Regions from separate parts of the Bradyrhizobium sp. NBAIM18 genome, predicted to be linked through region 4. Evidence: predicted binding sites of a transcription regulator. Region 4 holds the regulator's gene; each other region holds the start of a gene.
What was found. The regulator LexA, encoded in region 4, represses DNA repair genes until DNA is damaged. The targets are predictions, from matches to a motif close to TGTTCNNNNTGTGTTCNG.
Positions count from the first base shown of each region.

Region 1: I6F17_RS17435 (single-stranded DNA-binding protein) is a predicted target of LexA. The motif match lies at 2,416-2,433, and genes of this name have one in related genera.
Region 2: I6F17_RS26565 (PA0069 family radical SAM protein) is a predicted target of LexA. The motif match lies at 1,782-1,799, and genes of this name have one in related genera.
Region 3: uvrA (excinuclease ABC subunit UvrA) is a predicted target of LexA. The motif match lies at 1,221-1,238, and genes of this name have one in related genera.

Region 1 covers NZ_JADYVO010000007.1:60,430-64,160, forward strand. The annotation lists gene gyrA (DNA gyrase subunit A) at 1-687, opposite strand, end outside; gene I6F17_RS17425 (DUF2306 domain-containing protein) at 857-1,255, opposite strand; gene I6F17_RS17430 (low molecular weight protein tyrosine phosphatase family protein) at 1,420-1,749, shown strand; gene I6F17_RS17435 (single-stranded DNA-binding protein) at 1,767-2,261, opposite strand; gene I6F17_RS17440 (outer membrane beta-barrel protein) at 2,707-3,489, shown strand; gene I6F17_RS17445 (outer membrane protein) at 3,728-3,731, shown strand, end outside.
Region 2 covers NZ_JADYVO010000014.1:153,792-157,522, reverse strand. The annotation lists gene I6F17_RS26570 (phosphoketolase family protein) at 1-1,610, opposite strand, end outside; gene I6F17_RS26565 (PA0069 family radical SAM protein) at 1,821-2,984, shown strand; gene I6F17_RS26560 (VOC family protein) at 3,009-3,464, shown strand; gene I6F17_RS26555 (ribonuclease HII) at 3,542-3,731, shown strand, end outside.
Region 3 covers NZ_JADYVO010000007.1:64,788-68,518, forward strand. The annotation lists gene I6F17_RS17445 (outer membrane protein) at 1-68, shown strand, start outside; gene I6F17_RS17450 (outer membrane beta-barrel protein) at 302-1,057, shown strand; gene uvrA (excinuclease ABC subunit UvrA) at 1,335-3,731, shown strand, end outside.
Region 4 covers NZ_JADYVO010000007.1:169,265-172,995, reverse strand. The annotation lists gene I6F17_RS17970 (GAF domain-containing protein) at 1-686, opposite strand, end outside; gene I6F17_RS17965 (hypothetical protein) at 904-1,338, opposite strand; gene lexA (transcriptional repressor LexA) at 1,728-2,429, opposite strand; gene glp (gephyrin-like molybdotransferase Glp) at 2,606-3,731, opposite strand, start outside.

The sequences.
Region 1 (3,731 bases), 110 kb from region 4:
AGTCGGGAAATCCGGGCCGGGAATGATGTTGATGAGCTCGTCGATGGTCAGCGAGGGATTGTCGATCAGCGCAATACAGGCGTCGATCACCTCGCCGAGATTGTGCGGCGGGATGTTGGTCGCCATGCCGACGGCAATGCCGCCCGCGCCGTTGACCAGCAGGTTCGGGAACCGCGCCGGCAGGACCACCGGCTCCTTCTCGGAACCGTCGTAATTGTCCTGGAAGTCGACGGTGTCGCTGTCGATGTCCTCGAGCAGCTTCAGCGCGATCTTGGTCAGGCGGGACTCGGTGTAGCGCATGGCCGCCGCCGGGTCGCCGTCGACCGAGCCGAAATTGCCCTGCCCGTCCACCAGCAACTCGCGCATCGAGAAGTCCTGCGCCATGCGCACCAGCGCGTCGTAGATCGCCTGGTCGCCATGAGGGTGGTATTTACCCATGACGTCACCGACGATACCGGCGGACTTCTTGTGCTTCTTGTCGGGCGTGAAGCCCTGCTCGTTCATCGAGAACAGGATGCGCCGATGCACCGGCTTCAGGCCGTCGCGCGCATCGGGCAGCGCGCGCGACACGATCACGCTCATGGCGTAATCGAGGTAGGACTTCTTCATCTCGTCGAGGATGGAGACGGGGCGAATGTCCGAGGGTTGCGCCGGCTGGTCGCCGGGCTTGTTATCGTCGTCAGCCAAGGGGAAATCCGGTGAGGTTTTATCTGGGAATCATATAGCGCATCACACCCCTGATAACCACCCTTGCCGAGCTTTGGGGAAGCGCTTTTTCCCACTGTTTTTCCAGAGACTTACGCCCTTCGCGCCACGGCCGCGGACGGGGCCGGAACGGACTGGGCGGAACCGGCTCTCACGCCCCGAAAGTCACCCGGTGCATGATGCGCCCAGGCACCAGCGTGAACAGTCCTGCCACCACCAGGGCGCCGAAGAAGATCAAGATCATCATCCGCCGGTGGTCGGCGACGCGATGGGTGCGCGCACGCCATACCGCCAGCGGCAGCACCGCCAGGGTGAAGATCGACAAGAAATGGATCGGGCTGAACGGCCCGACCAGACGGATCTCGTGGATCCAGAACGACGAGGCGGCCACGAACACCATCAGGACCACCCAGATCCAGCCGATAGTCCGGTGCGGCAGCGTGCCCTTGGGGGCGGAGAACTGGAAGAGGCCAAGCACAAGGGCGGCCATTGCGGCAAAGGCATGCAGCGGGACCACCGGCGCGGCCTCAAGCAGCGGCGCAAGGCTCATGCAGGGCTTCCTCGTGTCCGGCGGAGGCGCACATAAGCTTAGGCCGGAAAAGCCGTCGACCAAAAGAACTGTATTTATGTAGCAGGAACTCTCGGAAGCCCGCCCGAAAAGCACTGACCAATCATCCCGCCGATACCTGACCGATCGTCTCCGAGAGCGGCAAAGTGACCAACGTCCTTTTCGTCTGCAGCGCCAATCGCCTCCGCAGCCCTACCGCCGAGCAGGTGTTTTCGACCTGGCCCGGGATCGAGACCGACTCGGCCGGCATTTCGAACGGCGCGGACGTCTTGCTGTCCGCCGAGCAGATTGAATGGGCCGACGTCATCTTCGTCATGGAAAAGACCCACCGGACCAAGCTGAACCGGAAATTCCGCTCCAGCTTGTACAACAAGCGGGTCATCTGTCTCGACATTCCGGACGACTATGAATTCATGGATCCTGTCCTGGTGCGGATCCTTGAAAACCGAGTTGGCCGTTATCTGCGCCGAGACTAGCCGCCTCTTCCGAAGTCCTAGAACGGGATATCGTCGTCCATGTCGCTGTTGCGGCCGCCGCCGGCGGCAACGGGACGGCGCGGCGCGCTGCTGACGGGTCCGGAGGAGCCGAAGTCGCCGCCCGGCTCGTCGCCGAAGCTGCCACCTCCGCCGCCGCCACCGCGGCCGTCCAGCATCGTCAGCGTTGAGTTGAAGCCCTGCAGCACGACCTCGGTCGAGTATTTCTCGACGCCGCTCTGGTCGGTGTACTTGCGGGTCTGGAGCGCGCCTTCGATGTAAACCTTTGCGCCCTTCTTCAGATACTGTTCGACGATCTTGCAAAGCGGCTCAGAGAAGATCACGATGCGATGCCACTCGGTCTTCTCCTTGCGCTCGCCGGTGTTCTTGTCGCGCCAGGTCTCCGAGGTCGCGATGCTCAAATTCGCGATCGGCCGCCCGTCCTGGGTGCGGCGGATTTCGGGATCCTTGCCGAGATTTCCAACCAGAATGACCTTGTTGACGCTTCCCGCCATCGCCGCTCTCCACTCCGAATGCCACTGAATTTCAAAAGGGCCGATCCGCTGCCCGCGTTCCTCTGCGCCCGCTAGGGCGACCCTATACGCTTGCGGGCGCCGATCAGCCCGCTACCCCCAGGGTTATCCCCACATATAGCATCGCGCGCACGTCTGTTCCAGATTTGTTCTCGGCGCGAGCGAGCGGATATTTCCGCGTTCCCTCTCATGCCACAAAAAAGGACAGCCCTCGAATGGAACCTTTTTGGGTTCCCGAGAATGGTAAATACTACTTAACATTCATCAAGTTGGAACCATTCATTAAGCCAGCGAGTGTGGCATTCCGGAGACGGACTCTGCCCTTTCCTTAAGCTACCTTTGCCTTGGAATTGATTCATATGGGTGTCGCGTCTGATCAGCCGCTTCGGGGACTTTCATGAAGCGGACGAAACTTGGGGAGACTGCAATGAATAAGATTCTTTTCGGCGTAATCAGTGCAATGGCATTGGGGCTGTCGGCTCCGGCAAGCGCGGCGGATATGGCTGCGCGTCCCTACACCAAGGCTCCGGCCCCGGCGGTCGCCGCGGTTTACGACTGGAGCGGCTTCTACATCGGCGTCAACGGCGGCGGCGGCACGAGCCGCAAGTGCTGGGACTTCGTGACCCCGGTCACGGGCGTTCTGGTGGCTGAAGGCTGTCACGATGCGACCGGCGGCACGGTCGGTGGCCAGATCGGCTACCGCTGGCAGTCGGCCAATTGGGTGTTCGGCCTCGAGGGCCAGGGCAACTGGGCTGACTTCTCGGGGGACAACGTCAGCCTCCTCTTCCCTGGAAGCGCTTTGGTCACCGGTGATCGTAACCGCTCTCACATCGATGCTTTTGGCCTGATCACGGGGCAGGTCGGTTATGCCTGGAACAACGTGCTGCTCTATGTGAAGGGCGGCGCCGCCGTAGTCGGGGATAAGTACGACGTCTATGCCGCGCCTGGCACGCCTGGCGCCGGCACGCTGCTGGCGTCGGCTCGCGAGACCCGCTGGGGCGGCACCGTTGGCGCCGGCCTGGAATTCGGATTTGCTCCGAACTGGACGCTCGGCGTCGAGTACAACCACATCTTCCTCGGCGACCGTACGATCGCCTTCACGACGCCTGCGGGCGTTGCCTTCGGGAGCGATCGCATCAGTCAGGACGTCGACATGGGTCTGGTCCGCCTGAATTATCGCTTCGGCGGCCCGTTGGTCGCGAGGTACTGATATCCCTCTCATTTCGCGAGCAAATGGAAGGGCCGGCCCTGCGCCGGCCCTTCTTTTTTTCGGCACATGCCTGGACGTAAATAAGTCAGTAACCATCACCTTTTGGACTGTTGTGGCTTTTCGGAGACACAACTTGCGGCTTTGGTGGTGTAAACACGACGTCAGTTGGGCCGTTTGAGTCCGCTGCCCTTCCGCGAGGAAGGCAACAACAGAAACTGGGACTGGGATTAAGTTGAAAATGA
Region 2 (3,731 bases), on a different contig from region 4:
AAGCCGTTATGGTCCTGGCGCCAGACATGCGAGGTCAGCAGATAATTGAGCGAGGCGATCGGACGCCGCCACGGCAGCTCCCGCGTCACCTTCAGCCATTTGGCGTGCTGGTTGAACATGGAATCCACGATGTGGATGAAGGCCTCGTAGCAGGAGAAGAAGCCGTGCCGTCCCGTGAGCAGATAGCCCTCCAGCCAGCCCTGGCAGAGATGCTCGCTCAGCACCTCCATGACGCGGCCGTCCTGGGCGAGGTGCACGTCGTAAGGCTCGGTGGGCTCCATCCAGACGCGTTCGGTGGCTTCGAACACGGCGTCGAGTCGGTTCGATGCCGTCTCGTCCGGGCCCATGATGCGGAAGTTGCGCGTTTCCGCATTGAGGCGAATGACATCGCGCAGGAATTTGCCGAGCTCGCGCGTCGCTTCCGCAACGACTTCGCCAGGCTGCGGCACGTCCACCGCGAAGCTGCGGAAGTCCGGCAGCTTCAATTCTTTCTTGAGGAGGCCGCCATTGGCGTGCGGGTTGGCGCCCATGCGCCTGTTGCCGTCAGGCGCCAGGGCCTGAAGCTCGGGGACGAGCGCGCCGCTTTCGTCGAACAGCTTCTCGGGTTCATAGCTGCGCAGCCAGTCTTCGAGAATCTTCAGATGCGCCAGGTTTTCACGGCAGCCGGCAACAGGAACCTGATGGGCGCGCCAAAAGCCCTCGACCTTCTTGCCGTCGACCTCCTTCGGGCCGGTCCAGCCCTTGGGGCTGCGCAGCACGATCATCGGCCAGCGCGGCCGCTCGACGGTTGTGCGGCCGTCGCGGGCATGTTGCTGGATCGAGCGGATGCTGGCGAATGCAACGTCGAGCGCATCGGCCATGGCCTGGTGCATCAATTTGGGATCGTCGCCCGTGACGAACAGCGGCTCGTGGCCGAACCCGCGGAAAAGGTCGCGGATCTCCGCGTCCTGCATCCGCCCAAGCACGGTCGGGTTGGCGATCTTGTAGCCGTTGAGATGCAGGATCGGCAGCACCGCCCCGTCATGGGCAGGGTTCAGGAACTTGTTGGAGTGCCAGGACGCAGCGAGCGGGCCGGTCTCGGCCTCGCCGTCGCCGACCACGCAGGCGACGATCAAATCCGGGTTGTCGAATGCGGCGCCATAGGCGTGCACCAGCGCATAGCCGAGCTCGCCGCCTTCGTGAATCGAGCCCGGCGTTTCCGGCGCCGCGTGGCTCGGGATGCCGCCGGGGAAGGAGAACTGCCGAAACAGCTTGCGCAATCCGTCCACGTCGCGCGCAATATCGGGATAGATCTCGCTGTAGCTGCCTTCGAGATAGGTGTTGGCGACCATGCCCGGACCGCCATGGCCGGGACCGCAGACATAGATCACGCTGACATCGAGCGCGCGGATGACGCGGTTGAGGTGGGCATAGATGAAGTTGAGGCCCGGCGTCGTGCCCCAATGTCCGAGCAGACGCGGCTTGATGTGCTCGGGCCGCAGCTGCTCGCGCAGCAGCGGATTGTCGAGCAGGTAAATCTGCCCGACCGAGAGGTAGTTGGCGGCGCGCCAATAGCGATCGAGCAGATCGAGTTCGCTGCTCGCTTCGGCCGTTTTTTGTTGGATTGTCATGTTCCTGCCGACCTTCACTTCGCGATCGTCACCAACCCGGTTCCGGGGCGATCGATCCGTCGGGCATGAAACGGGATGGTCGTGACGGCCGTGTTGCGTGAGGTCAAAGGCAGGCGCGCGAAGTTTGGGCAGCTCTACTGTGCATGGGGTTGTTTTCACGTTTTTGGTTTGTGTTCTTGATTTGTTCCTATGTCGTGCTATCTTGGCTGCATGAGTCCAGCATCCTCTCATGCTCTCAAGCACCCGCCGGTTACGGCGCCCTCCGAGCCGGCGGGTGCGCCTTCAGATTTCCCCGAGCTTGGCGTCGCCATCGACCGCGCGCGACGGCGAGGGCGGGGCGCGCAGTCCAACGCCAGCGGCCGTTACGAGGCCGAGGCGCGCGTCGCTTTCGACGACGGCTGGCAGAGCCTGGACGAGCTGCCGCCGTTCAAGACGAGCGTCGCTATCGACACCTCGCGCAAGGTGATCACACGCAACGATTCCCCCGACATCGGTTTCGACCGCTCGATCAATCCCTATCGCGGCTGCGAGCACGGCTGCGTCTATTGCTTCGCGCGGCCGACCCACGCCTATCTCGGCCTGTCGCCGGGGCTCGACTTCGAGTCGAAACTGTTCGTGAAGCCCGAGGCGCCTTCGCTGCTCGAGAAGGAGCTTGCGGCTCCCGGCTACGAGCCGCGGATGATCGCGATCGGCACCAACACCGATCCCTACCAGCCGATCGAGCGCGAGCGCAAAATCATGCGCGGCATTTTGGAAGTGCTGGAGCGAGCAGGGCATCCCGTCGGCATCGTCACCAAGTCGGCGCTGGTGCTGCGCGACATCGACATTCTCCAGCGGATGGCCAAGCGCAACCTCGCCAAGGTCGCGATCTCGGTCACCTCGCTCGATCCGAAGCTGGCGCGCACCATGGAGCCGCGCGCCTCGACACCGCCGAAGCGGCTGGAGGCGCTGAAGCAGCTCTCGGAGGCCGGCATTCCCACCACGGTGATGGTCGCGCCCGTGATCCCCGCGCTGAACGATTCCGAGATCGAGCGCATCCTCGACGCCGCCGCCCATGCGGGCGTCAAGGAAGCCGCCTATGTGCTGCTGCGGCTGCCGCTGGAGGTGCGCGATCTCTTCCGCGAATGGCTGATGGCGAACTATCCGGACCGCTATCGCCACGTCTTCACCCTGATCCGAGACATGCGCGGCGGGCGCGACTACGACGCCAAATGGGGCGAGCGGATGAAGGGCACCGGACCGATGGCCTGGACCATCGGCCGCCGCTTCGAGATCGCCTGCGAGAGGCTCGGCCTCAACAAGCGGCGCTCCAAGCTGACCATTGATCACTTTGCGCGGCCGAAGCGGAACGGTGATCAGCTCAGCCTGTTTTGAGCGGACACGTGCAAGAGGTGTCGCATGCTCAAGGAACTCACCGTGCCGGTGCCGCGGCTGACCGTCATCACGCTCGGTGTGAACGACATCCGCGCCAGCATCGCCTTCTACGACGCGCTCGGTTTCTCGCGCCGGCTGAAGGGGACCGGCGAGGCGGTTGCGTTCTACGACACCGGCGGCCCGGTGCTCGCGCTTTATCACTGGGATCGCCTCGCGGCGGACGCGTCCTTGGAGGACCAGCCGAGGCCCACGACCTTTCGCGGCATGACGCTTGCCTGGAATTGCGTGACCCGCGAGGAGGTCGACGAGGTGCTGGCCTTCGCCGTCGAGAAGGGGGCCACCTTGCTGAAGGCGGCGCACGCGACCGATTACGGCGGCTATTGCGGCTATTTTGCCGATCCCGATGCACATGTCTGGGAAGTCGTGGTCGCACCCGGCATCGAGCTGGGCGAGGACCGGCGGGTGCATCTGGCGGAGTAGGGTGGGCGGCCTGAATAACGGGAATATCCTGGGTTCCCGGTTGCGCTGGCGAAGCCCCCTGGCGCACGATCCCGGCCATGATTCGGGACCCCTCCGCTAAGACCCCAGCCAAAGCCGCGCCGAAGAACAAGGCTGCGCCGAAGGCTGTGCCCGCCAAGGCGGCAAAGATATCTGCGGCCGATGTTGCGAAGGTTCCTGCCGGTAGGAAAGGCATCATTGCCGTTGCTGCCCCCAACTTCCGCCGCGAGCGCGCGCTGATCAAGCGCG
Region 3 (3,731 bases), 100 kb from region 4:
TCGACCTCCACACCGTGCAGGTCGGCGTGAACTATCACTTCGGCGGCCCGGTCGTCGCCAAGTACTGATCTAAAGTACTGATCACGACCGACGTCACATCGTCACGAAAGGCCGGCCTCGCGCCGGCCTTTTTGTTTGTTGCGGCCGCCCGTTCGCTCGCGTTTTCGAAGGGGTGTGGCCGCTGGGTGACACAACCTTTGGCTTCAATGGTGTAAAAGCAATGACGTTGCTTGAGTCATAAGGTCCGCTGCTCTTCCGCTCTCCGGAAGACCGGAATGAGAAATGGAAGTGGGGAATGGATATGAAGAAGCTTTTGCTGGCTTCGGCCAGCTTGTTCGCACTCAGCGCGTTGGCACCGGCCTCGGCGGCCGATTTGGCGGCCCGCCCCTACACCAAGGCTCCGGTGGCACCGATCGCGGTGTACAACTGGAGCGGCTTCTACCTCGGCGCCAACGCCGGCGGTGGCTGGAGCCGCAACTGTTGGGATCTCACCAGTGTCGGCCCCTTCGTGGTCGCTCCGGCGGTGGCCGAAGGTTGTCACAATGCGACCGGCGCACTCGTCGGCGGCCAGATCGGTTATCGCTGGCAGTCCGCCAACTGGGTGTTCGGTCTCGAAGCCCAGGGCGACTGGGCTGACCTGAAGGGTTCGAACATCAGCTCGCCTGCCGCGCTCGCGCCGCTGGTGAACGAGACCAGGATCGACGCCATCGGCCTCTTCACTGGCCAGGTCGGTTATGCCTGGAACAACGTGCTTTGGTACGTGAAGGGCGGCGCTGCCGTCACTCACAACAAGTACACTGGCAGTTTTGGCGGCGTTACGCTCGACACCGCGAACGAAACGCGCTGGGGCGGTACCGTCGGCACCGGCATAGAATTCGGCTTCGCCCCGAACTGGTCGGTCGCTGTCGAATACAACCACCTGTTCATGGGCAGGCACAACGAGACCTTCACCTTCCTCGGCGTGACCACTCGCACCGACAGCATCAAGCAGGACGTGGACATGGCTACCGTTCGACTCAACTACACCTTCGGTGGCCCGGTGGTCGCGAAGTACTGAACTTCCCTGCCGAGGTCACATCGTCACGAAAGGCCGGCCTCGCGCCGGCCTTTTTGTTTTGGCTGGGTGCTCCGCGAGCGGTTCCGCGCGTTCCTGCTGCCAGATCCCGCCAGCACGCCAACAATCCGTTGACGATTCGCAAGTCCCACTGGAAATCCGCCGCCGTTCTTCCTACGTTCGCTGCCATACCCATCGGCGCCGATCCCGGTTCCGGGCGCAGCGCGCCTTTTTTGTTGGCGCGATCGCGCACCTTTGGGCTTCCTTGAGGGCAACTCGGATGGATGAAGTGATCAAGGCGAAGCGCCAACAACAGAACGCGGGCTCCAGCCTGCGCGCAATTACGATCCGCGGCGCGCGCGAGCACAACCTCAAGAATATCGACGTCGAGATTCCCCGCGACAAGCTGGTGGTGTTCACCGGGCTATCCGGCTCCGGCAAATCCTCGCTCGCCTTCGACACCATCTATGCCGAGGGCCAGCGCCGCTACGTCGAATCGCTGTCGGCCTATGCCCGCCAGTTCCTGGAGATGATGCAGAAGCCCGACGTCGACCAGATCGACGGCCTGTCGCCGGCGATCTCGATCGAGCAGAAGACGACGTCGAAGAACCCGCGCTCCACCGTCGGCACCGTCACCGAGATCTACGACTACATGCGCCTGCTCTGGGCCCGCGTCGGCGTGCCCTATTCGCCGGCCACGGGCCTGCCGATCGAGAGCCAGACCGTCTCGCAGATGGTCGACCGCGTGCTGGCGCTGCCCGAGGGCACCCGCCTCTATCTGCTCGCCCCCGTCGTGCGAGGCCGCAAGGGCGAGTACAGGAAGGAGCTCGCCGAATGGCTCAAGAAGGGCTTTCAGCGCGTCAAGATCGACGGCACCTTCCATGAGCTGGCGGAAGCCCCTAGCCTCGACAAGAAATTCCCGCACGACATCGACGTGGTGGTCGATCGCATCGTGGTGCGTGCCGATATCGGCCAGCGCCTCGCCGAGAGCTTTGAGACCGCGCTGAAGCTCGCCGAAGGCCTTGCCGTCGTCGAGTTCGCCGATGCTCCCGCAGCAGCGGCTCCCGCGGAGGAAAAGAAGAAGACCGCAAAGATTCACGACAAGAGCGGCCCCGAGCGCATCCTGTTCTCGGAAAAGTTCGCCTGCCCGGTCTCCGGCTTCACCATCCCCGAGATCGAGCCGCGCCTGTTCTCCTTCAACAATCCCTACGGCGCCTGCCCCGCCTGCGGCGGCCTCGGCGTCGAGCAGCATGTCGACGAGGACCTCGTCATCCCCGAGAAGGATCTGACGCTGCGCAAGGGCGCGATCGCGCCCTGGGCCAAGTCGTCGTCGCCCTATTACGTGCAGACGCTGACCGCGCTCGGCAAGCACTACAAGTTCACACTCGACACCAAGTGGAAGGATTTGCCGAAGAAGACGCAAAACGCGATCCTCTACGGCTCGGGCGAGGACGAGATCAAGTTCTCCTACGAGGACGGGGTGCGCTCCTACGACACCAAGAAGCCGTTCGAGGGCGTCATCACCAACATCAACCGCCGCTACCGCGAGACCGAGAGCGAGTGGGCGCGCGAGGAGCTGGCGAAATATTTCCACGACGTCCCCTGTGAGGGCTGCAAGGGCTTTCGGCTCAAGCCCGAGGCGCTCTGCGTCAAGGTCGGCGGCAAGCATATCGGCGAAATCTCCGAGCTGTCCGTGAAGGGCGCCGGCGCATGGTTCGAGACCGTGCCGGAGGCGCTGAACGCGCAGCAGAACGAGATCGCGGGCCGCATCCTGAAGGAGATCCGCGAGCGCCTCACCTTCCTGCTCGACGTCGGCCTCAATTATCTGACGCTGTCCCGCTCCTCCGGCACGCTGTCCGGCGGCGAGAGCCAGCGCATCCGCCTCGCCTCGCAGATCGGCTCGGGGCTCACAGGCGTGCTCTACGTGCTGGACGAGCCTTCGATCGGCCTGCACCAGCGCGACAACGCCCGCCTGCTCGATACGCTGAAGCGGCTGCGCGACCTCGGCAACACCGTGGTCGTGGTCGAGCATGACGAGGACGCCATTCGTCTCGCCGACTACGTGCTCGACATCGGCCCCGGCGCCGGCATGCATGGCGGCAACATCGTCGCCGAAGGCACGCCCGCCGAGATCATGCGCAACCCGAAATCGCTGACCGGCAAGTACCTCACCGGCGAGCTCGAGGTCGAGGTGCCGGAGCGGCGTCCGCCGAACCATCGCCGCACCATCAAGGTGGTGAACGCGCGCGGCAATAACCTCAAGAACGTCACGGCGGAAATTCCGCTCGGCCTGTTCACCTGCGTCACCGGCGTCTCCGGCGGCGGCAAGTCGACGCTGCTGATCGATACCCTCTACCGCGCCATCGCCCGCAAGCTGAACAATGCCAGCGAGGGCGCCGCCCCGCACGACCGCATCGAGGGCCTCGAGCACATCGACAAGATCATCGACATCGACCAGTCGCCGATCGGCCGCACCCCGCGCTCGAATCCCGCGACCTACACCGGCGCGTTCACGCCGATCCGCGAATGGTTCGCCGGCCTGCCGGAAGCGAAGGCGCGCGGCTACGAGCCCGGCCGCTTCTCCTTCAACGTCAAGGGCGGCCGCTGCGAGGCCTGCCAGGGCGACGGCGTCATCAAGATCGAGATGCACTTCCTGCCCGACGTCTACGTCACCTGC
Region 4 (3,731 bases):
GAACGGTCCTCGTTCGGGACCCAGATCTCGAAGCGTCGCGCAATCGGCGTTGCCTGCGCGGAGAGGAATGTCAGAACCCACGTCTGGTCGGTGCCGGTTCGGTAGGGCACGCCGACGCCGAGATTGATCCCGTCCTTGGCGGCGTCCTCCCAGCGCAGGAAGCTCTTGGCGTCGTGCAGGTCCTTGATGATCAGAGGCAGGCCCGCCTTCCAGGTGCGTCCGGGCAGGCCGAAGCCGCGCGGAAATCTGGTGTGGCGGGAGTTGAATTCGAACATGTCCGCGGTGCCGTAATAGCCATCGACGAGCCCCATCTCATGCGAGAGATCAGGATCGTTGTGCCAGAGTTCGATCGCGCCGACATGCGCCTCGTCGTCGCCGCAGAACAGCACCAGCACGGCTTGCAGGAATTCGCCCGCGAACACCGGCACCGCCACGCCGCAGGTGAGGCCGGCCGCAGCGGCCTGATCGGTCCGCTTGAAATAGGAGTTGGCGAATTTCGTGAGGATGACGGGGTGGCCACAGGCCCAGGCCTTGCCTGGAAGTCCCTCGTCATATCCGAAGTGCAGCTCTTCGCTGACGGCCTTGAACGCGGACAGCCCATCGTCGTAGAGGCCGCCGCCGAATTCCAGCCGCATGCGCGTCCGTTCGGGTACCCAGAGTTCAACGACGCGAATGAAGGTCTTCATCGAGCGTGTCCGCCGCCTCAAACCACGACAGCATCGGTCATTTGGCTGCGGAGCGGACGTTCAAAATGCGGGCAGCACGGCCCAAACTTCGTGCGACGACGAGGCGCGGCGGTGGGCTCGCCGATCGAATGTCCTGAAACACAAACTTACCGGGCTCGCCGGCCTCGGCCGGCGACGGCAATTTCAATCCCGGGCTCGGCCTGTCGGCCGAAGGGCGTCAGCCGATCGGCAGGCGCGTGATCGTGGGCCGCGTGTCGGCGACGATCTGCGGCTTGTGCTCGCGCTCGGGGGCTGGCTGCGTCACCGGCAATTGCAGCACGGTCGCGCGCTGGCCTTCGACGAGCTGCGTCACCAGCACGTATTTGCCGTCGGGGAATTCGATCGCGTCATGATGGCGATCGGGAATGTGCGGGTCGATCTTGCCGAACTTGCCGACGCGAGAGTTCACGGTGCGCGTCCAGATCCAGCGGTTGTCGTAGCGGACGTTGTCGGCGAAAGCGAGCTCCGTCCCCGGCAGGAGACAGACCGCGACGGAGGGATCGGCTTCGGAAGCGAAGCCGCGCGTCGAGGTGCCGCGGAAGGTTGTCGTGACGATCGTCTCGCCGACTTCGGCGGGGCGCGTCGCGACGGCATGCAGGCTGTAGTCACACATCGGGTGCTCCTCATGCTGGGATAGCGACCCGCGTCTCTTTCGAGGCGCAGGCCTCTATCAGAGTGGAAGCATACAACGCTCTGCTCGGTTATGGGCAAATCTGCGGCTCGCGTTCGCAGCACGCGATCACATTATCTTTCCCGGATTCGATAGGAACAAACCTCGCGTCCTTGCATTTGGCCGCAGCTATCAGCACTGCCGGCACAACTCTACCGGCGAAGCAGAGGGAGATTGCTGCGCGCCTGCACGGGCGAATGTCGCGCGGGAAGATGGACCGGACAGCTGGCGCAGAACCAGACAAACCATCCGGCCGGAGCGGACAAACCTCCGCTCCAATCCTGGATCGACGATACCGATCGAAGCGCGCGCGGCGCTGGATGCTTTCGGTATCAGTACTTCCGGTAAAGCCCGATCAGCTTGCCCTGGATCTTCACGCGGTTCGGCGGAAGAATGCGGACCTCGTAGGCGGCATTGGCGGGCTCGAGCGCGATCGAGGCGCCGCGGCGGCGGAAGCGCTTGAGCGTGGCCTCCTCGTCGTCGATCAATGCCACCACGATGTCGCCGGTATTGGCGGTCTCGTTGCGCTGGATCAGCGCCATGTCGCCGTCGAGGATGCCGGCCTCGACCATCGAATCGCCGCGCACTTCGAGCGCGTAGTGCTCGCCCGAGCCGAGCATGTCCGGCGGCACGCTGATGGTATGGCTGCGGGTCTGCAGCGCCTCGATCGGCGTGCCGGCGGCGATGCGGCCCATCACGGGCACCGCGACGGGGCGCTCGCCCTCGTCCGCAGGCGGGCTGGAGCTCGCGCGCACCTTGCCGAGATTGCCCTCGATCACGCTCGGGGTGAAGCCACGGCGATTGCCGGCGGCGGCCTGGAGCTCGGGCAGCTTGATCACCTCGATGGCACGGGCGCGGTTGGGCAGGCGGCGAATGAAGCCGCGCTCCTCGAGCGCAGTGATCAGGCGATGGATGCCTGACTTCGAGCGCAGGTCGAGCGCATCCTTCATCTCGTCGAAGGACGGCGGCACGCCGCTTTCCTTCAGACGTTCGCTGATGAACCGCAGAAGCTCGTATTGTTTGCGCGTCAACATCTCGACCAAAGTCCCCCGGTTGATGTCGTTCGATTCCGACACGATGAAGCCGGCACTAAGCCGCTACATCCTCGAAACAAATCATGAACGGACACTATATGTTCGATATGTGTTCCGCAACTGCTTAATTTATGGTGAACGCGGCCAAGCTCGCGGAATGCGTGTGGCTGGGCGGCTCAGACGGGCAGCCGGAGCACCTCGCAAGGCGTGCCGGCCTCGGCCTTCGGCGCGAACGGTGCGCGCACCAGAAGTACCTGTGCCGCAGCGAGATTCGCAAGAAGGGAGGAGTCCTGATGGCTGACCGGAAGGGCGACGCGCGTGCCGTCGTCGCGCTCCTCCAGCCGCGCACGCAGATAGTCCTCGCGCTGGTCGTTGGCGGCGAGATCGCGGCCCAGCACGGCGCGCTCGCGCCGATGATGAATCGCTGAACGGCCCGACAGGGCGCGAATCAAGGGGACCATGAACAGGAAGGCGCACACGTAGGACGACACGGGATTGCCGGGCAGGCCAATCACGCGCATCGCGCCTATCCGACCGTGCATCATCGGCTTGCCCGGCCGGATCGCGATCTTCCAGAACGCCATCGCGATGCCTTCGCCCTTGAGCGCCTGCTGGACCAGGTCGTGGTCGCCGACCGAGGCACCGCCGGTCGTGATCAGGATGTCGGCGCCGCTCTCGCGCGCGCGGCGGATGCCGGCGGACGTCGCCTCCAGTGTATCGGCGGCAATTCCGAGGTCGATGGTCTCGGCGCCCTCGCTGCGGGCGAGCGCATGCAGGGCATAGCCGTTGGAATAGACGATCTGGCCGCGACCAGGCGTGGTGCCCGGCATCACGAGCTCGTCGCCGGTGGCGAGAACGGCAACCCTCGGGCGGCGGATGATGGCGAGATGCGGATGATTCATTCCGGCGGCGAGGGCGAGATCGCGCTCGGTGAGGCGGATTCCCTTGCGCAGCAGCACGTCGCCTTCGCGGAAGTCGACGCCTGCAGGGCGGATGTGCCGGCCGAAAATGGCGGCTTCCTTGATCGTGACATGTTTGCCGTCGGCAGCCGTGTCCTCCTGGATCACGACGGCATCGGCGCCGTCGGGAACGACGCCGCCGGTGAAGATCCGCACGGCTTCGCCGGGGCCGACGCTTCCCGCGAACGGCCGGCCCGCCGCGACCTCGCCGACGACGGTCAACCTCGAATCGTTTGCCGCGTCGGCCGTGCGCACGGCATAGCCGTCCATCGCCGACATCGCCTCCGGCGGCTGCGTGCGCCGCGCCGCTACATCGCGGGCGAGCACACGATGGTAGGCCTCG